Linked DNA regions of Runella sp. SP2. The protein of the gene in region 1 interacts with the protein of each later gene in a pairwise test. Links are inferred from orthologs where the notes say so. Each region holds a gene or a part of one and is shown on either strand. Other genes may lie near its edges. The genes, in order: rsfS and DTQ70_RS09460.

Region 1 (10,651 bases):
TCATTTTGACCAACAAAATAAGCAGGATTTGCATCGGAGATGCTCAACATTTGTAATAAGCGGGTTTTGAGAAACCCGCTGCACGAATAAACATCATTTTCAAGCATCGGAGATGCGCAACGTTTGTAGTCAGCAGGTTTTGAGAAACCTGCTGCACAGATGAACATCATTTTCAAGCATCGGAGATGCGCAACGTTTGTAGAACCCGCACGAATGAATACCCGCGACACCATTATTGGACAGGTACGGCTTGACTTTCGAAATAGACTTTTTTAGAAACGCGGTCAAATCTAAAATCCAAACGTCCAAGGCTTGCACCGCCCCAACCTGCTTGGTTGATAATCACCGACTTTCCTGCTTGATTTTTGAGTATTGTAGGTTCGTTTAAAAACGTATGCGTATGTCCTCCGATAATCAGATCGATGTCTTTGGTTTGCGGTGCCATCACTAAATCTGACATTTCACCATCACTCATTTTATATCCCAAATGCGAAAGACAAACCACCAAACTACACTTCTTTTCATTGCGGAGCATCGCGGCGGTTTCGTTCGCAGTTTTTACGGGGTCGAGGTACTTGGTTCCACCAAATAGTTTCTGCGGAATTAAGCCATCGGGGCTAATTCCAATCCCAAAAACGCCCACTTTCACACCTTTAACGTTGAAAATTTTGTACGGCTGCGCCAAGCCTTCCATTGACGTCCCCGCAAAATCGTAATTCGCTACCAGCACAGGAAACTTGGCATACGCCTTGATTTGGTTCACGTACAGGTCGAGTCCACCGTCGAAATCGTGGTTGCCCATTGTCACAGCGTCGTAGCCCATTTGGCTCATCAATTCGATTTCGGGACGACCTTTATAGAAATTAAAATAAGGCGTTCCCTGAAAAATATCACCCGCGTCAAAAAGCAACACGTTCTGTTCTTCCGAACGAATCTTGCTCAAAATTCGCGCCCGATTCACCACGCCACCGCGCCCCGCCATGCGGTCGCCTTTTGGAAATGGCTCTAGGCGACTGTGTTGGTCGTTGGTATGTAAAATAGTGATTTTAACTTCTTTTGCCTGAGGCGACGCCCATGTTTCAAAAGGTAACGACCCTAAAGCTACTGCTCCCGTGGCCCCAAAAATATGTTGAAGAAATATACGTCTTTGCATGATAATGATAAAGCAACAAGTTGATTCAAATATGACTACTTACTCAACGACGGTCGTTCTGCCGTCTTTTTTAGGGTCAATCGACTGCCCTTGTTTTCCTTTTCGGCGCAGATAGTCCGCCATCGCATCGCGCATGAGGTAGTTGAGTGCTTGATACCCCTTATTATTCTTCACAATAGGAGCTAAGTCACTACTCATTGCCATGTAGTCGCTCGTAATGAGCGTATAAGTTTGCTCCGTATTAAGCGGTTTTCCCCCAATCAGCACTTCTTTTGGTTTGCTAGTCGCCTTGTCAACAACAAGTTTCAGACCCGACTGCGGTTCTTTACGTTGTGCCAAATAGTCAACCACTTTTTGCATGGTTGTGCCCGAAAGCGTAAGCACCACCAAATCGTTATCAAAAGGCATTACTTCATATACTTTTCCAAGGGTAATATTTCCTTGAGGCAAGTCTGTACGAATTCCCCCGTTGTTGGTCACGGCCACGTCAATGGGTTTACCAAAACGTTCTTGTCCCATTTCCCGAAAAAGATCTGCCATCAAATTCCCCAATTCTGATTCAGGCGTACCTTTTGTCAGCCGACGAGGTGAAGTCGTCAGCACTGCCGTCATCTGGGCATCCAAAGTGTCGTGGTAAGGTTTGAGGTATTTATCCACCGTTTGTGACAAAGCTGAAGACGGTGCAGTGACGGTGTCACTGATTGCAATCGGCTGAAGCTTAACGGGCTTTCCTACAAAATAGCGCGTACAAGCTCCTAAAGAAAGAGCCAGTAACACCAACGGTAATACAATTTTTCTCATGGTTTTTGTTTATTGATTCCTCAGTGTTTACCTACCAATACTTCACGCATTGGGCGGTCGGTTGATGCTTCCAATGGTTCTAATGCGCTTAGACTTTCGGCCACTACTTTTTCATAATAGGCTTCGTACTGTGGCAAAATATTCGCCAACTCAAATTCTTTGGCCCGGGCCAATGCGTTGGCTTTAAAACGAGGCAAATTTTCGTCTTGTAAAATGTAAACTGCATTTTTTGCCATGTCTTCAACGTCGCCCACGTTGCTCATAAAACCAGTGACACCTTGCACGTTCAACTCTGGCAATCCACCTGCGTTGGATGTAATCAAAGGAACTTCGCAAGCCATTGCCTCCAACGCTGCCAAGCCAAAACTCTCTGTTTCAGAGGGCATTACAAACAAATCGGCCACCGAAAGTACTTCCTCAATCGCATCTAAGTTCCCCAAGAAGCGAACACATTGCATCAAATCCAAGTCACGGCACATATTTTCTATTTTGGCACGTTCGGGGCCATCACCCACCAACAGTAATTTGCTGGGTACTTCGTGGCGTACTTTTTCAAACATCAACACAATGTCTTCAATCCGTTTTACCTTTCGGAAATTGGAGGTATGCACCAGCAACTTTTCACCGTTGGGACAAATTGCCAACTTGAAATGGTCTTTTTTCTGTTTCTTAAAACGATCTAAGTCAATGAAGTTAGGAATCACTTCAATGTCTTTGGTGATGGGGAAATAATCGTAGGTAGCTTGTTTTAAAAACTCCGACACCGACGTAATACCGTCCGATTGGTTGATACTAAACGTAATCACGGGTTCGTACGAGCGATCTTTGCCCACGAGCGTGATGTCGGTTCCGTGCAAAGTCGTGATGACGGGGATATGAATGCCTTGAGATTTGAGAATTTGCTTTGCCATGTAGGCCGTTGAGGCGTGCGGGATGGCATAATGCACGTGCAAAACATCCAGTTTTTCGGTCTTCACCACGTTCACCATCGCGCTCGACAGCGCCGACTCGTACGGGGCGTACTGAAACAAGGGGTAGTTGGGAATATGAACTTCGTGGTAAAAAATATTTTCACTGAAAAAATCTAAGCGCGTAGGTTGTGAGTAAGTGATGAAGTGAACCTGATGTCCGACGGCAGCAAGCGCCTTTCCAAGTTCAGTAGCGACTACGCCACTACCACCAAATGTTGGATAACAAACAATTCCGATTTTCATTCGCGGACGGGGAGTTAGTTGAGGTATTATTCGGCACAACAAAAAAAATGCAATTTTTTCTCCACATTCTGTATAAAGATTTTGTGAAGTCCCGAAACGCATCTAACTTATCCGTTGTTTTGCATACAGCTTTGAAAACATCCACCAACCCATAATTCGTCCTATTTGTGAAACGCCGCCTTACCATCAAAGACATTTCGTTTGGGTTTATGCGGCTTATCCGCTGGCCTAACTTACTCATGATTGCCCTGACGCAATACATGACCCGCCTGTTTTTAATTGGCCCCATCAGCGACTGGAAAAGTATTCTGCTCGAAAAAGAGATTTTTCTTATTACACTTTCTACCGTACTTGTCGCGGCAGCAGGTTATGTCATCAACGACTATTTTGACATCAAAATCGACCTTATCAACAAACCCGACCGCGTCATCATTGGGCGATACCTCAAGCGACGTGTCGCCATGACCACCCACCAAGCTTTTAATATTCTGGGCTGTGGCTTAGGGCTATTGGTGAATAAATGGGTGTTTCTGCTCAGTGTACTGTCGGTCACGCTTCTTTGGGTCTATGCCTCTTATTTCAAGAAACGACCTTTCATTGGCAATTTTATTGTTGCCCTTCTAACGGGTCTTTCCCTCATTATTCTAGCTGTTTATTATCCCCAAAATCGCTCGTTGGTTATTTTGTATGCCTTGTTTGCCTTTGGTATCTCACTCATTCGTGAAATCATCAAAGACATGGAAGATGTACGCGGCGACGCTTCCCACGGCTGTCAAACCCTGCCTATCATTTGGGGAATTCGACGCACCAAGGTCTTTCTTTACGGGCTCATTGCAATTTTTGTTCCCAGTTTGTTTCTGGCCGCGCATTGGCTACAAAACTCCCAATTGACGTGGATGTTTGTAGGGCTTCTTGGACTCATTGGCTGGCTGGTGTATCGTCTTATCCGCGCCGACACCAAAAAAGAATTTGGTTCGTTAAGTAGTTTGTGTAAACTTGTTATGCTTATCGGAATGCTGAGTATGATCTGGTTAGCGTATTAGTTTTTTTTCTTCCACTTCAGGGTATTCAGCAAGTGAACAATGTCCTTGCGAAGGTAGTCGATGGCGGGTTGTAACGAATCTTGCTTATCGGCTACCGAAAAATAAAGCGCCCCACGAAGGTAGTTGGTGGTGGTATCGGTGGTAAAAAATTGGACGTAGCTTGGCACATCACCCTCCAAATCAAACATCACGGCCCGCTGCCCCGACTTTGTTTTTACTACTTGTTCCCGAATCCCTGTCGCTTTAATCTGGTGCCGACCAGCCAATTTATAGGCATCATTGATAAATCCACCAAGGCGCTGTGGATTGTTTTGGACAGGTTTGTAGGTTAGCTGAATACTGGCTTTCAGGGAAGGATACGCAATAAATATCCAGTGAGGTTCGGCGTCGCTAAAGGTATCAGGCAATATCACCGCACTTTTTGAATATTCAAACGAGTACGGATGGTCTTCTTTCATCGGTTGGTAAACTTGGGCAGGCAAATCGAGGCGAGGGAATCCTTTGGGTTTGGGGACATAATCGGATTCAGAAGAAGAACAACTCACGCCCATGCTCGCGCAAAGTGGCATGATTGCCCAAACCATTTTTTTAACCAATCTTTTGCTGACATTTACCATTTTATTCTATCAAAACTATTTATTTTTACCAATAAAGCTCATACAGTGTGTTTGGTTGCTCACAACCAAACGTGTATGAGGTTGCTCACAACCGAATTTAACTCACAAACGTGCATGAGGTTGCTTACAACCGAATTTAACGCTCAAACTCGTAACTAATCTCTTTAAAGTCAAAATACACCAATCGGTTCTCAATTTGAACCGCCAAGAGTCCTGCATCGGTTACGCCCACAATCATCCCCGTAAATACGTTTTCTGCCTGCCGAAAATTGTGTTGTTCTTGATAACGAAACAAACTTTGTAAATAACGCATCTTCAAAGCATCAAAATGGCCATTGCGAAGAAGCAGGTAGTTTTTTTCAAGCGAGGCCAACAAATCGGGCAAAAGCTCTTCCCGCACGTATTCTTTTTGGGTGGCTTTACGCAAGGAGGTAGCCCGTGGGTTTTCAAATAAAAGTTGGTTGATATTTAGCCCCATTCCCACAACAGACGCTTCCAGTCGGCCGCCTTGAATAGAATTTTCTATCAATACTCCACCCAGCTTTTGCTCGCCCACATAGACATCATTAGGCCATTTTATTTTAAGAGATTCTCCCAAATAAGGCTTAAAGAATTCGTATATCCCCACTGAAATGGCGACGTTGAGACGAAACTGTTGAGATGGACTCAAAAAATGAGGACGTAGAATGAGCGAGAGCATAAAGTTCTCTCCAGCCTGCGCCAACCATTGATTTCCGCGCTGCCCACGGCCTGCCGTTTGGAAGTCAGTTATGACAACAGTACCTTCCCAGCCCTGCCCAAGGCGCACCAAATCCGCCGCTTCATCGTTTGTTGACTGACAAGTTGGCAGATAAATCAAATTTTTTCCAATAAAAAGCGTTTTGGACTTAATTTTGTACAATATTTCTTATTTTTAGGGATGCAATTTAAGACTAACGCATGAAACAACGCAAATCAGATAGTATATCTTCAGAACAACTGTGCCATCTTGTAGTAAAAGGAATGCAGGAAAAAAAGGCAGTGGACGTAGTAGTGATGGACCTGCGCGACATTAAAAACGCCATTACGGACTTCTTTGTAATTTGTACTGGTAACTCCGACACCCAAGTCGATGCCATCGCCGATTCTATTGAGACAGAGGTATATAAAATTATCTCAGAACACCCTTGGCAGCGCGAAGGCAAAGAAGCCAAAGAGTGGATACTCATTGACTATGTGGACGTAGTTGCTCACGTTTTCAAGAAAGAACGGCGCGAATTTTATGGGCTCGAACAACTTTGGGGTGACGCCAAAATCACACTGGTGGAGGAAGAGTTCGCCTAATTGAACATTACCCTTAAAAATAGTGTTGGTCTGATAATACGTTTGTAGTTACCTACCACTCCAAACCTATTCAGGCGAATACACCACAAAACCCGTTAATTTAATTCAATAAATAATCATGTCCGAAAACAATGGCAACCCGCTAAACCCCAACAACCGCAATCCACGCCGTACGGGCTATCAGGGATGGATTATTGCGGCCTTGGTGTTAGCGATTTTGGGAATCACCTTTTTCAGTCGCAATACGGCCATTCGCCCCATTACGCAAAAGAAATTTGAGAAGATGGTGCAAGCGCACGAAGTGCAAAGCATCGTTATCGTTAATAGTGAATACGTAGAAGTAACCCTTAACACCAAAGCCCTCGAAGATCCGAAATACCGCGCTCTTTTTGATAACAAGGCGTACTTCAACAACGGCGGGCCTCACTTTCAGTTTGAGGTGACATCGGCCGACAAATTTTTGGACGATTTTCAAAAACTCAAACCCGACAGTGATTCCATTGATTACGATTTTGATCGTCGAAGCGACTGGACAGGCTTCTTAGGTACTTGGGGCTTCCTTATCATTATGATTTTGGCCATGTACTTCTTGCTAGGTCGCATGACAGGTGGAGGTGGCCCTGGTGGTCAAATCTTTAACATTGGACGCTCAAAAGCAACGCTCTTTGACGCTGAAAATAAAGTTAAGATTACCTTCAATGACGTGGCTGGTTTGGAAGAAGCCAAAGAGGAAATCATGGAAATCGTGGATTACCTCAAAAGCCCTACCAAATTCACAAAGCTTGGTGCTAAAATCCCAAAAGGCGCTCTTCTAGTAGGCCCTCCAGGTACAGGTAAAACCCTTATCGCCAAAGCTGTAGCAGGAGAAGCAGGTGTACCTTTCTTTTCGCTTTCTGGTTCTGACTTCGTTGAAATGTTTGTAGGGGTAGGTGCCGCTCGTGTACGTGACCTTTTCAAACAAGCCAAAGAAAAAGCACCTTGTATTATCTTTATTGACGAAATCGACGCCGTGGGTCGCTCACGTGGCCGTGGTGGTATGCCAGGCGCAAACGATGAACGCGAAAATACACTTAACTCGCTTTTGGTTGAAATGGACGGTTTTGCTACCGACTCTGGTATCATCATTATGGCGGCCACCAACCGTCCTGATGTACTCGATTCTGCGCTTCTACGCCCAGGCCGTTTCGACCGTCAGATTTCGGTGGACAAACCCGATATTGTTGGTCGTGAGGCCATCTTCAAGGTGCATTTGAAACCTATTAAATTATCTCCAGACGTTGACCCTAAAAAATTGGCTACCCAAACGCCAGGTTTTGCAGGGGCAGAAATTGCCAACGTTTGTAACGAAGCTGCCCTTATTGCCGCTCGTCGCGACCGTGAGGAAGTAACAATGCAAGATTTCCAAGATGCGATGGATCGCGTTATTGGTGGTTTGGAAAAGAAAAACAAAATTATCTCGCCCGACGAGAAGAAAATTGTGGCTTACCACGAAGCAGGTCACGCCGTAGCAGGGTGGTTCTTGGAACATGCTGATCCATTGGTCAAAGTGACGATTGTACCACGTGGTATGACGGCTTTGGGATATGCCCAGTATTTACCTCGCGAACAGTATTTGTACCGTTCAGAACAGCTTTTAGACGAAATGTGTATGACCCTTGGAGGTCGCGCCGCTGAAGATGTCGTATTTGGAAAAGTATCGACAGGTGCCCTTAGCGACCTTGAGCGTGTAACAAAACTTGCTCACAGCATGGTTACGGTCTATGGTTTAAACGATAAAATCGGTAACATGTCGTATTACGACTCTAAACAGTCGGAGTACTCATTCAACAAGCCTTATTCGGAAGAAACTGCGCGTATGATTGACGAAGAAGTTCGCAAAATCATTGACGAAGCCTACAACCGTAGTAAGGCACTTCTTACCCAGCACCTTGCTGCTCTTGAAATCATCGCGCAAGAGCTTTTGGAAAAAGAAATTTTGTTCCAAAGCGACCTAGAGCGCTTGATTGGCAAACGTCCTTTTGAAAGAGAAACGGTTTACCAAGAGTTCATGAATAGCAAATCTAAAGAAGAAAATTCGACCGAAAATAACGCCTAAAAGGTAGTTCGTTCACTTCTTAAAAGGTTAGAGTAACAGCATCCTGTTCTCTAACCTTTTTTTATTTCACTCCTTTCTTCCAACATGCGTATCTTTCACATTTATTAAACTTAACCAATATGCTTTACGTAGTACATGCTTATGATTATACCGACGAGCAGGCCCTTGAGCGCCGCATGTCGGTTCGGGAGCGTCATTTAGAGGGGGCTAAAATTTTAAAGGCAGGTGGCCATTTTGTAATGGGAGGCGCTTTGCTTAGTCCCGAAGGGAAAATGATGGGTTCGATGATGGTCGTTGATTTTGACACCGAAAGCCAAATGAACGAGTGGCTACAAAACGACCCTTACGTAACGGGCAAAGTCTGGGAGAAGATAGACGTCAAGCTGTTTCGGAAAGCAGATGTATAGAAGCAACAAAAGGCACTGCGCCGTAGCGTAGTGCCTTAAAGTATATTTTCTAAGGAAGAATATCGACTTAGATTACTTCGTTTTCGCGCATTTTCTGCACGTAAGTTGCGTGAATTACTTCTTTGCGACGTTGTACAGATTTTTTCGTAAAAGCCGAGCGTGAACGCAACTCTTTCAAAACACCAGTTTTTTCAAATTTCTTTTTGAAACGCTTAAGTGCCTTGTCAATTGATTCGTTTTCTTTAACTTGTATAAGCAACATATTTGTTAGTGTTTTTTTCTCTTTTTATAAAACGGAGTGCAAAAATAAGTGTCTCCTTTTAAAAAATCAATTTTCTTTGTACTTTTTCTTTCAACTTATTCATAACACTCCCCTGAGTACATTCTTGCAGGCATGAAATACGCCATTATTGACCTTGGAAGCAACACCTTCCACCTATTGATTGTTGAAAAACAAGGGGATACCCTCCAACAATGCTTCAAAGAACAGCTTCCTACTAAAATCGCGAAAGCTGGAATCAATCAAGGGCAAATTACAGAAGAGGCGACTGAGCGCGCGTTGACGGTACTACGATTGTTCCGCCAACACATCGACGCGCACGGCGTTTTACTGCAAAACGTGAAAGCAGTAGGAACGAGTGCCATTCGCAATGCTAAAAACGGAGCGGAATTTTGTCAGATTGTCGCCCGCGAAACGGGTATTCTTATCGAAGTCATCAGCGGAGCTCGCGAGGCTGAGCTCATTTATGAAGGCGTTCGGCTAGGCATTGATCTTGGCGAAGCTCCATCACTGCTGATGGACATTGGCGGCGGCAGCGTTGAGTTTATCATTGGGAATGCTTCGCGCACATTTTGGAAGCAAAGTTTTGAAATCGGTGGTCAGCGTTTGTTAGAGAAATTTGTTTTGACAGACCCCATTTCCCCATCCGCGATTCAGCGAATGCACAGCTATTTTCAAGAACAACTATTGCCTCTTGTCAACGCCGCCCATCAGTATGCCCCCCAAACATTAGTAGGGTCATCGGGTTCGTTTGATACACTCGTTGACATGGATTTTATGCACCGATTAGGCCAACTCCCCTCCCCTACGCAGACGAGTTTTGAATTGCCCCTGGCCGAATTTTACCGTGCTTACGATTTACTTACTACCCTCCCTCGCGAAGAACGCATGGCAATCCCTGGCATGATTGAATTGAGAGTTGATATGATTGTACCAGGGGTAGTGCTGATTGCGCACGTACTACGTAGCCTGCAAATCAAGCACATACGCAGTACGACTTACGCCCTAAAGGAAGGGATGATGCAGTGGGCACTGGGGTAGTGTATCTGTTTTTTACTCGCTGAATAATAAAAGCGCAGAGTTCCACAGAACAAAGTCTGCGAAACTCTGCGCTTTTTAAATCCGCGCTATCTGCGGGGAAACTTTACCGAAACCGAACAATTAATGCGATTCGCGGCTTACTTCGCTACCCGATTTACCCACGAGAAAATCAAAATCACAGCCTTCGTGCGACTGCGTCACGTGCTCGATGTATAATTTGTTGTGACCACGGTTATAGCCCAAATCAATCGGCTTCCATTCGGCGCGGCGGCGGGCGATTTCGTCGTCAGATACGTGCCAGTGAATGTAGCGTTCGTGAATGTCGATTTCAATCAAATCACCGTCTTTGACCAAAGCCAAGTTACCACCAATGGCACTTTCGGGCGACGCGTGCAGCAACACCGTTCCGTAGGCCGTTCCGCTCATGCGCGCATCCGAAATCCGCACCATGTCCGAAACACCTTTGTCCAAAATCTTTTTCGGCAAGGCCATATTTCCTACTTCGGGCATCCCTGGATAGCCTTTTGGCCCTACGTTTTTGAGCACCATTACGCAAGTTTCGTCGATGTCCAACTCAGGGTCATCAATGCGCGCGTGGTAGTCTTCGATGGTTTCAAACACCACCGCACGCCCCGTGTGTTTCATCAAATGCGCCGAAGCCGCCGAAGGCTTAATCA
Region 2 (10,818 bases), 5.1 Mb from region 1 along the record:
AATTTACCCTCGAAGCGACCATGCTTGGGTACTTTGCTCCCGATGGTGCTAAAAATCCAACACTTCGTGCCAAAAAAGGCGAACGGATTCGCCTCAAAATTGTCAATGGGGAGTTAATGACCCACGACATTGCCCTTGAGAAATTGGCCCTTAAAAGTAAAACCATTCTTGAAAAAGGGTCAAGCGCTACGCTGGTTTTCACCGCCCAAGAAAACGACACCTATTACTGTTCCGTTCCTGGCCACCGCGCGGCTGGCATGGTGGGAAAGCTGGAAGTTTCGGAAAATGACGTAACGGCCAAAGTGGTTACGGGACAAATTCCCCAGAAAAACGGTCAGCCCGTCAACTTAAATTTTGAAACGGGCACTCTGCAAGATTGGACTGCCACGGGCGATGCCTTCGCCAATGGGCTTATCTCCACCGACCCTTCTCCCCTGCACGAAAAAGAAATGCGCATCGGTTTCGATGGTAAATTTTTCGTTTCCAGTGGTGGAATTACCAATGCCAAACAAATCGGCACGCTTACTTCCGTTCCATTTACAGTTACTCAGCCTTTTGCTTCCTTTAAAGTTTCGGGTGGCGCGTTGCAGGATACCCGCGTAGAAATTCGTCAAACGGGCAGCGATGTGGTTATTTTCTCCATTACGGGACAAGGACGGGCTACTCTGCAACCCGTGGTAGTGGATTTGCAGGCCTATCTCAACAAAGACATTTACATCAAACTCATTGATAACGAGACGGGTATTTCACAAATCCCGTACATTCCCCACGACAAATGGGCGCACATCAATTTTGACGAATTTCTATTTCACAGCACGCGTCCCGAGTTCCCTAATGAATTGAAACAAAGTGACATTGTGATTTTACCTCCCCTCGACCCCGTTATCAATGCTGGGTTATCGGGAGTAAAAGCAGCCGCAGCCATGACGCCACCCAAAGGTTTTAAAATTTCTTTGGCAGCTGCCGAACCCGACGTAGTTCGTCCGATTTGTTTTACGATTGATTACCGAGGGCGTTTGTGGGTAGTAGAAGGCCATACTTATCCCGTTCCTGCCCCCGAAGGACAAGGCCGCGACCGTATTTTGATTTTGGAAGACACCAACGGCGACGGAACACTCGACAGCCGCAAAGTGTTTATGGAAGGGCTCAACCTCGTCAGCGGGATTGAAGTGGGCATGGGCGGTGTTTGGCTAGGTGCTGCCCCTTATTTGTTATTTGTTCCTGCCGATTTTAAAAACGACAAACCTGCTGGGCCTATTCAGAAATTGTTAGACGGCTGGGGCACTCAAGATACCCACGAAACCCTCAACAGCCTCCGCTGGGGGCCTGATGGCTGGTTGTACGGAACACATGGTGTTTTTACGCACTCCAACGTAGGGAAACCAGGCGCTCCTGACTCAGAACGAACCAAAATCAACGCGGGCGTATGGCGGTATCATCCCACAGCGCATACATTTGAAGTGTTTGCCGAAGGTACAAGCAATCCCTGGGGTATTGACTTCAACGATTATGGCCACGCCTTTATCACGGCCTGTGTGATTCCGCACATGTACCACATCATCCATAATGCCCGTTATCAGCGCCAAGCGGGAAAACATTTTAATCCTTATACCTACGACGACATCAAAACGGCGGGCGACCACGTTCACTGGATTGGCGAACGGGGCCCACACGCGGGCAACTTTCGGTCGGGGCCAAAAGGAGGAGGACACGCCCACGCAGGAGCCATGGTTTATTTAGGACATACGTGGCCTAGCGAGTACCGCAATGATATTTTTATGAACAACATCAACGGTGCGCGCTTCAACCGTGACCATCCCGAACGCGTTGGTTCGGGCTACGTGGTGCGCCACCGCGATGACTTTATGGCCATGAACGATACGTGGTCGCAGTGGTTGAACTTCAAATACGACGCCAGTGGCTCGGTCTTTGCGATTGACTGGTACGACAAAAACCAATGCCACAGTTCTAACCCCGACGTTCACGATAAAACAATGGGGCGTATTTTCAAAATCACCCACGAAAACGACAAATGGGTGCAAGTTGACTTATCTAAAGCCTCGGATAAAGAACTGGTCAATTACCAATTACACCCTAACGAATGGTACGTACGTCAAGCTAGAACGTTGTTGCAAGAGCGCGGGCCTAACAAAAAAGTCCACAAGGCATTGAAAGAAATTCTTACTAACAACCCTGACGTTACCCGCAAACTTCGGGCGTTGTGGGCATTACACGTGACCAAGGGATTGACCCAACCAGAAATGAATGCCTTACTTAGCCACGAAAACGAGTACGTTCGCAGCTGGGCTTTACAATTGGTGACAGAGGGTAAAGCTGTTTCGGACGAAACCCTCAAACAGTTTGTAAGCATAGCCCAAAACGATAATTCGCCGTTGGTTCGCTTGTACTTGACCTCTGCTTTATTACGAATTTCTCCCGCTCAGCGTTGGGAGGCAGTGGAAGCGCTTATTCAAAAAACCAGCGACAAAGGCGACCATAATATGCCCCTTATGTTGTGGTATGCGGCTGAGCCGTTGGCTGCTCTTGACGCCAAACGCGCCCTAGCACTTGCCGAAAAATCGGTGATGGACAAGCACTTAGAGTTTATGGTGCGTCGTGTTTCGGCCTTGAATACCGACGAAAGCCGCTCGTTACTTACCAATTTGAAGAGCCGCCTCGAAAAAGAGCACAACCACCAATCCCACGAAGTAATTATGGCAATTGATGAAAGCATGAAGAGCACCAAAAAATAGGCTCTCTTTTTCCTGATTTTCCTTTAGAGGGAGTAAAACGTAGTTGTTAAAATTGCTTTTAACAACTACGTTTTTTTGTTTCACACAATTTATTCGGCTGATTTTCGTGATTTGAATGAAAGCAGAGAAACCGAATAATAAAATTTTTCCGATAGATTATCTATTTTTATTTTACATAAACCTATTTTTTCGTTAATTGCATTTCCTAAAAAATCAGGTTTTCTATGAATTTTCTAAACGAGGACCAGGTAAACCAGCTTGCGCCCGACGCTTCATCGCTCAAAGCGGGAAAAGACTTAGCCAATGAACGCAAATGGTTGAATTACCAATCCAACGAACGAGTACTGTGGGGAGAAGTGCAGGGAAGCGGAAAAGACCCCTATCGAACCCAAATCGACCTCCAAAATACTGCCTTTAAATGTTCTTGCCCCAGCCGAAAATTTCCGTGCAAACACGGGTTAGGGCTGTTGTTTTTGGTCGCACGCCGCAACGGTGACATTCCTCAGCTCGCCACCGAGCCTAGTTGGGTCAGCGAATGGATCAACAAACGTTCTGAAAAAGCCGAAGCCAAAGTCCAGCCGCCAGTAAGTGAGGAACAGGATTCCGAAAAAACAGACAAACAAGCCAAAGACAAGGAAAAGCGCCAAAACGACCGTTTGCTGAAAGTTGAAGCAGGCGTTGCTGAGCTTGACCTTTGGCTTCGAGACATGGTGAGGGCTGGGTTGTTGGCACTTCCCGAAAAAGGTAGCGCTTACTTTGAAAAAATGGCCGCCCGCATGGTGGATGCCCAGGCGACGGGTTTTGCCTCGTTGGTCAAAGAATTCACCAAACTCAACTATTATAAAGGCGATTCTTGGCAAACCCAAGCGCTCGAAATTGCGGCAAAAATACACTTACAAATCGAGGCATTTCGAAACCTCGACCAGCTCCCTCCGCTTGTACAAGAGGAAGTAAAAAGTCGGGTTGGTTGGAATGTTCAACAAAAAGAACTTATCGAAAACAAAGAATCAGAAACCATTGACGATGAATGGGTTGTGATTGGCAGACGTAGCACCCAAGAAGAGGATATTCTCCTCCAACGAAATTGGTTATACGGGTGTAACTCCAAGCGTTTTGCGTTGGTGCTCAATTTTGCTTACAGAACCGCTGCCATTGAAACCCCACTTGTGCCTGGCAATACCTCCAAAGCTCGTTTGGTGTTTTATCCAAGTCACAGTCCCTTTCGCGCCCTAGTAAAACATCATTTAGAGAGTAAATCGTTTCTTCCTACCTCACTGCAAGGACTTGAGAGTTGGCAACATTCGCAACTAGAATACACCCGTGTCATTGCCCAAAACCCCTGGGCCGATGACGTCCCTCAATTGGTCGAACACCTTCAAATCACCAAGCACCAAACCCATTGGTATCTTCAAGACGCCACAGGGGCAGTGATGCGTCTCCACGATGCGTTTGAAGAAGCCATTATTTGGAAACTGCTGGCTTTCACCGCTGGACACCCTACTACTTTTTTTCTGTTACGGCAATCCACGTCGGTTTGGCCTTTGGGTATCGTTCAAAATTTTTCGTATCAGCTATTATAAACATTAACAGCCTTTTCCATTCATTATCAGATGTTTCATTGGGAATTATTAAAAAAAACCGCCCTGTTGGGTACCGAAAGACACCCCCTAGCGACCGAAGCACTCCCTGCCTCCATTCAAGAAATTTTAGCCAAAAGCAATAAAAATGATGCTGAGGGTTATTTCCTAAAAGCGGCGGCACTCCTTTATAATTACAATCGTGCAGGACAGAATCCTTCCAAAATTACCCTCCCAAATTTGGCTTTGGAGGACGCAGAAACTTCGACATTCTGTCCGCCAAAAACGGTTGCCCTTTGGAAAAAAGTATTGGATTTATCGCCAGCCAACCCCTATTTGTTGGAATTGCTCCTTCAAAATTGCCACCAGAAAAACTGGGTTTTGACCGATGACCTGCTTGTGAACGCGTTGAGCAATACCCCCAAACAACTCCTTCCTCAGCTCCACCTCCTCCTTGGTGTACGGGGAAAATGGCTGGCACAATTCAATGAAACTTGGCAAATCACGGACGTTTCAATGAGCATAACGCAGTGGGAAGAAGGAAAACCTACCGAACGAAAGGCATTTTTGAGCGAACTTCGACGCCAAAATCCTGCCGAGGCGTTGTCACTTTTGGCTCAGGCTTGGCCCAACGAATCGGCTAAAGACCGAAAAAGTCTATTGTCCACGTTGAAAGTTGGTTTATCGGCCAACGATGAACCCTTTTTAGAACAAATTCACGAGGAACTAACCAAAAACCTGACTTCGCCCAAACCCGTTACCCTTGAGGCCATTCACCTCATCAACGAATTACGGCTTTCCATACAAGGCAGTCCATTTGGCAAAGAAGTAGCCGAGCAAATTGCCAAGTGTATCACAAAAAAGAAGGGTTTATTATCCGCAATTGGCTTTTCGTCAGCAAACTACCAACTCCAACTTCCTGATTATGAGATGGATTTTTGGAACGGAAACGAAATGAACCAACGATTTGGATTCGACAAATTAAGCTCCCAAAAAGGCGTTTCGGACGCCGAATACTGGCTTCAATCGTTGCTCAGATGGCTACATCCGAGTCATTTAATCAAGTTTTTTGAAGGAAACCTGTCACGATTGGTCGATTTTTTTGTCAACACTCAAAGCAAAAATGCAGCGGCGTATTTATACGCCTTTAGTGAAGCAATGGTGTATGCGTCGCCCGATGAAATCAAAGCGTTTTTGAAAGTAACCGCCCACCTAGAAGTAAAAAAGGCAGACTTACTTCAACGCTTGCCTTGGCCCGACCAAGAAGAACTGTTGTTACATCATTTCCAACTTTCGTTTGCGTTGGTAAAAGCCATTACGACAGAAGACCCACCGCAAAATTGGTCGTTACAGTTTTCAAAAAAGGCGTTGATTTCGTTGGTGAAAGAGCTTGATGGTTCAAACTATTACTACGTTTTTTCCGACCGAAATTTTTTAAATCAGTTGGGGCGGAAATTGCACGTCAGTGCCAAAAACCTGCTTTACTCGCTTCAAAATGAATTATCCCAAGATTGGCAACGAAATTATTGGAACACCCAATTTGCCGACATTCTCTTTAAACAATTAGAAATAAAAGAAGAAATAGAACAAATAACAGCACAATGAACGTACTAAGACAACACGCTGAACAACAGTTTGCCCTTGAATTGGAAGAAATTGGCAAACAAGATACCCACAAACGCCCTACCAACTGGAAATTGTCGCCCCAAGCCGTGGTGCAATACTTAATGGGCGGAAAATTGAAAAACGGGTTTGAAATTTCCCCCAAGTACATCGGAAGCCGACGACTGATGGAAATTGCCGTGGCTACCCTTACGACCGACCGCGCGTTGTTGCTTTATGGGCTTCCTGGTACGGCCAAGTCGTGGGTGGCAGAACACCTTGCGGCGGCTGTTTCGGGAAATTCGACCTTACTTATTCAAGGGACGGCAGGAACGAGCGAAGAAGCCATAAGATACGGCTGGAACTATGCTCGCCTGTTGGCCGAAGGCCCCACCGAAAACGCCCTCGTAACCACCCCGATGATGTATGCGATGCGGACGGGGCAAATTGCCCGCATCGAGGAGCTGACGCGTATCACCGCCGACGTCCAAGACACGCTTATCACGATTTTGTCCGAGAAAACCTTGCCCATTCCTGAACTCAATATGGAAGTGCAGGCCGTTTCGGGTTTCAACGTCATTGCGACGGCCAACAACCGCGACAAAGGAGTAAATGAGCTTTCGGGGGCGTTGAAACGACGTTTTAATACCGTCATTCTTCCCGTTCCCGATTCGATGGAAGAAGAAATTTCAATCGTTCAGCACCGTGTTTCAAGTTTACAAAAAGCCCTTGAACTTCCCGCAGAAGCACCTTCTTTGAAAGAAATTCAACGCATTGTGACCATTTTCCGCGAATTACGCGCGGGAGTGACAGCCGACGGGAAAACCAAAATCAAAGTGCCCACCAGTACCATGAGCACCGCCGAAGCCATATCGGTCGTCAACAATGGACTTGCCCTAGCTGCTCATTTTGGCGACGGTCGCCTAAACGCCCAAGACGTTGCCGCAGGTTTGGTAGGTGCGGTTGTCAAAGACCCTGTTCAGGACAAAGTAGTCTGGAACGAATACCTAGAAACCGTCGTCAAACCCCGCGCCGAATGGAAAGACGTGTATCGGGCTTGTAAGGAAATCACTTTGTAACTACCGACTCCATGCCGCTTCATATTTTAGGAATACGTCATCACGGGGTGGGTTCAGCCAAGAATGTCGTTGAGCGATTGGCACAGATACAGCCTGATATTATTTTGGTGGAAGGTCCGCCCGAACTCGACTCCATCGTTCATTGGGTGGGAAAAAGTGGCTTAAAACCACCCGTGGCCGTGCTGGGGTACAACCTCGACGACCCACAACAAGCTACGTTTTACCCTTTTGCCCAATTTTCGCCCGAATGGCAAGCTATTTCGTACGCCCACGCCCAGCAGCTTCCTGTTCGCATGGTCGATTTGCCTCTGGCCATTTCTTTTCAAGAACAAATCAACCAACGAGCGGCTCAAAAAGAGCAAACAGTGGAGCAACAAGAAGAAAAACAGGAGTTCCTGCTTCCCTTCAAAGACCCCATTTCTTACTTTGCCGACGTAGCAGGTTACGAAAATTCGGAACTTTGGTGGGAACATCACTTTGAGCAAAAATACATTCCCAACAACGCGCAAGAACATTTTGAAGCAGTATTGTTGATGATGAGTGAACTACGTGCTGCCCATATAAAATCTGCGTTGGACCAAGAAAACGTGGCACGTGAAGCGTACATGCGAGAACTGATTCGGAAAGCTCAAAACGAACTCTATACCAACATTGTCGTGGTGTGTGGCGCCTGGCACGCTCCTGCCCTCCTCGACGTCGAAGCCACGGCGAAGCAGGACGCCAAACTGTTGAAAGCGTTGCCCAAAACAAAAATTAAAGTTGGCTGTACGTGGATTCCTTGGACCAACGACCGCCTTTCGATGTTTTCGGGCTACGGGGCGGGAATTACCTCTCCAGGATGGTACGAACACCTTTGGACATACGGCCAAAAAGACGATGGCTCGCGCTGGCTAACGAAAGTAGCTCGGCTGTTTCGTCAGAAAAAAATGGACATTTCTACCGCGCACGTCATCGAAGCCTTTCGGTTGGCAGAAACGCTGGCGAGTCTGCGGGCGCTGTCGCGGGTGGGACTTCACGAACTCAACGAAGCTACCCAGACCGTCATGTGCATGGGCGACGGAATCTTACTCGAATTGGTCAAAAAAGAGTTGATTGTTGCCCAACGCATTGGAAAAGTCCCCGACGAGTTGCCTAAATTACCTCTGCAAGAAAATTTTGAAAAGCTAGCCAAAAGCTACCGATTGCCCATTACGGCCGAAAAGAAAGACTATGAACTTGACCTGCGCAAAGAGACCGATTTAAATCGCAGTAAGCTCATCTACCGACTAGCCATCTTGGACATTAAATGGGGTAAACAGTTGGCCGCTCGAACCAAAGGAACGTTCAAGGAGGCGTGGACGCTTCGTTGGCAGCCCGAAATGTTTATCCACCTGATAGAAAAAGGAATTTGGGGGAACTCGGTGGAAGATGCCTGTACCAAGTTTTTGGTGGACAAAAGTCAAAAAACAAACGTCATCAAAGACCTCGCCGACCTGATTCAGCAGGCCATCCCCGCCGAATTGTTCGGAGCCATTGAGCAATTATTACGTAAAATCAGCGAAGTAGCCACGGTCTCATCCGACATTATTGAACTGATGACGGCCCTTCCACCTTTGGTTGAAGTGAGTCGCTACGGAAACGTTCGGAAAACGGATTTGTCGGCCATCAATCAATTGGTAGAAGGTCTTCTCACCCGAATTTGCATCGGATTGCCCAATGCCTGTTACGGCCTCGACGACGAAAATTCGAGAAAGGTATTTGACTACATCAAAAGCGTTAACGAAGCCACGCGTCTCATTGAGAATGAAACACTTACCCAACAATGGCGAAGTACATTATACCTTTTACTCGACAAAGAGGGCGTCAATTCGCTCATTTTGGGCTGTACCTGCCGACTCTTGTTTGATGCCAGCGAATTGAACGAAACACAGACCGCCCAACGGTTTGAGTTGGCTTTGTCAAAGGGCAACGAACCTGCTTACTCGGCAGGATGGGTCGAAGGGTTTCTCAAAGGAAGCGGTATGATACTGCTGTACGATAATGTGCTTTGGAACCTACTCTACCGTTGGGTCTTTGAACTTTCGGAAGACTATTTTATTGAATTGCTTCCCATTCTGCGCCGAACCTTTTCCAAATTTGAACCCTCGGAACGCAAACAACTGGGTGAAAAAGCAAAAAAAGGAGCTAACGTGGAGCAAACAGTAATTCTTGCACCCGCCGACACTACCGATTTTGATCACCATCGCGCCGAAGAAGTTTTGCCCATGTTGCAGTTATTATTGGGATTAAATTAACGAAAAAGCCAATGTCAAACACTGATTCTCAAAACTTACGCCGTTGGCGGCTTATTCTCGGCGGTGACGAGGCCGACGGAACCGACTGCCAACTCAGCGGGATGGATGCACAAATTGATGCTTCACTTTCTGCCCTTTATGAATTTGAACGAAAGCAACGGTTTGAATACATTGAAAAGGATAATTCAAAAGTAGGGCGTGGTCAATCACAACCTGCCGTGGCGCGTTGGCTGGGCGATATTCGTAATTATTTCCCGCAGTCTGTGGTGCAAGTAATGCAAGGAGATGCCCTCAAACAGCCCGTTCTACAACAAAAACTGATGCTCGAACCCGACATTTTGGAACAAGCCACACCGAACGTTGCGCTCGTTGCAAATTTGATGGAATTGGGAAAACTTATTCCCTCAAAAACCAAAGATACCGCCCGTCGGGTAGTTCAGAAAGTCGTAGAGGAGCTTATTCAAAAGTTGGAACAAAAAACGGTTCAGGCCATCACGGGGGCGTTGAATCGCAGCAGCCGTAACAAACGGCCACGTTATAACGAAATCGACTGGAACACAACCATTCGTAAAAACCTTAAACACTACCTTCCCGAATACCGTACGATTATCCCCGAAACCCGCATTGGGTACGGGCGTAAAAGCAAGCGCTCGCTCAAAGACGTGGTTCTTTGCCTCGACCAAAGTGGTTCGATGGGGGCATCGGTGGTGTATTCAGGGATTTTTGGGGCGGTGATGGCTTCGTTGCCCCAAATCAAAACCCAGATGGTTGTCTTTGATACCGAAGTAGTAGATTTGACTGAAGATTTGAAAGACCCCGTTGAACTGCTTTTTGGGGTACAACTTGGGGGTGGAACCGACATCAACAAAGCACTATCGTACTGCCAAAAAATCATTGCCAAGCCCAATGATACCATTTTAGTTCTCATCACCGACCTGTGTGAAGGAGGCGACGAAACCCAAATGCGCAAACGGGTCGAAGAACTTGTGGCCGAAGGTGTTCAAGTCATCTGTTTACTTGCCCTCGACGACTCAGGTGCCCCCTATTTTGACACCCGCAACGCCAAATTTCTAGCTACGCTGGGTGTCCCTGTCTTTGCCTGTACCCCCGACCTTTTTCCAGACATGATGGCCGCCGCCATCAGTAAACAAGACATGGCTCAGTGGGCGGGCGACCATGAAATTGTACTCAAAGGCCACAAAACCTAGGAGCACACGGAGACAATAAAGTAAAAGCAGGTTGAGGTTCACTTTTAGAAACAATCTTATATTTACAACCCCTATCCTCTCTAAAAACATGATTTTCAGGGCTTTTATACTGTTTCTTTTCATCGTCAGTTTTGGTAGTTGGGCACAACAACCCGTTACGACCATGCTGCCGTCGGGTTTTAAGAAGACCACCCTCACCCGCGAATTTATTTCGGAGGGGGCGACCGTCGCCGACTTGAACCGTGACGGTAAAATGGACATTGTGGCGGGGTATTATTGGTTTGAAGCTCCCACTTGGAAAGTCCACCAAATGCACCCTGCTGATG

The links.
Region 2: the proteins of rsfS (region 1) and DTQ70_RS09460 interact in binary tests that used the Escherichia coli proteins (3 or more experiments, as listed by UniProt). The link is inferred for Runella sp. SP2 from one-to-one orthologs.

The regions. Positions count from the first base shown.
Region 1 is NZ_CP031030.1:7,333,751-7,344,401, reverse strand. What follows is about bases 4,627-7,459. They hold rsfS (ribosome silencing factor), read left to right. Parts: upstream 4,627-5,767; coding sequence 5,768-6,151; downstream 6,152-7,459. Other genes in these bases: ftsH (ATP-dependent zinc metalloprotease FtsH), read left to right, coding at 6,270-7,459; DTQ70_RS29595 (biotin--[acetyl-CoA-carboxylase] ligase), read right to left, coding at 4,965-5,729; gldD (gliding motility lipoprotein GldD), read right to left, coding at 4,627-4,795. Outside these bases: DTQ70_RS29620 (bifunctional UDP-sugar hydrolase/5'-nucleotidase), read right to left, coding at 233-1,153; DTQ70_RS29615 (5'-nucleotidase C-terminal domain-containing protein), read right to left, coding at 1,193-1,954; N-acetyl-alpha-D-glucosaminyl L-malate synthase BshA, read right to left, coding at 1,975-3,168; DTQ70_RS29605 (geranylgeranylglycerol-phosphate geranylgeranyltransferase), read left to right, coding at 3,336-4,211; more of gldD, read right to left, coding at 4,208-4,626; more of ftsH, read left to right, coding at 7,460-8,246; DTQ70_RS29580 (YciI family protein), read left to right, coding at 8,366-8,653; rpsU (30S ribosomal protein S21), read right to left, coding at 8,721-8,915; DTQ70_RS29570 (phosphatase), read left to right, coding at 9,048-9,974; DTQ70_RS29565 (IlvD/Edd family dehydratase), read right to left, coding at 10,095-10,651. UniProt on the Escherichia coli protein: Functions as a ribosomal silencing factor. Interacts with ribosomal protein uL14 (rplN), blocking formation of intersubunit bridge B8.
Region 2 is NZ_CP031030.1:2,236,164-2,246,981, forward strand. What follows is about bases 4,972-7,971. They hold DTQ70_RS09460 (AAA family ATPase), read left to right. Parts: upstream 4,972-5,931; coding sequence 5,932-7,011; downstream 7,012-7,971. Other genes in these bases: DTQ70_RS09455 (DUF5691 domain-containing protein), read left to right, coding at 4,972-5,935; DTQ70_RS09465 (DUF5682 family protein), read left to right, coding at 7,023-7,971. In the rest of the region: DTQ70_RS09445 (PVC-type heme-binding CxxCH protein), read left to right, coding at 1-2,753; DTQ70_RS09450 (SWIM zinc finger family protein), read left to right, coding at 2,978-4,333; more of DTQ70_RS09455, read left to right, coding at 4,364-4,971; more of DTQ70_RS09465, read left to right, coding at 7,972-9,284; DTQ70_RS09470 (VWA domain-containing protein), read left to right, coding at 9,296-10,492; DTQ70_RS09475 (VCBS repeat-containing protein), read left to right, coding at 10,581-10,818.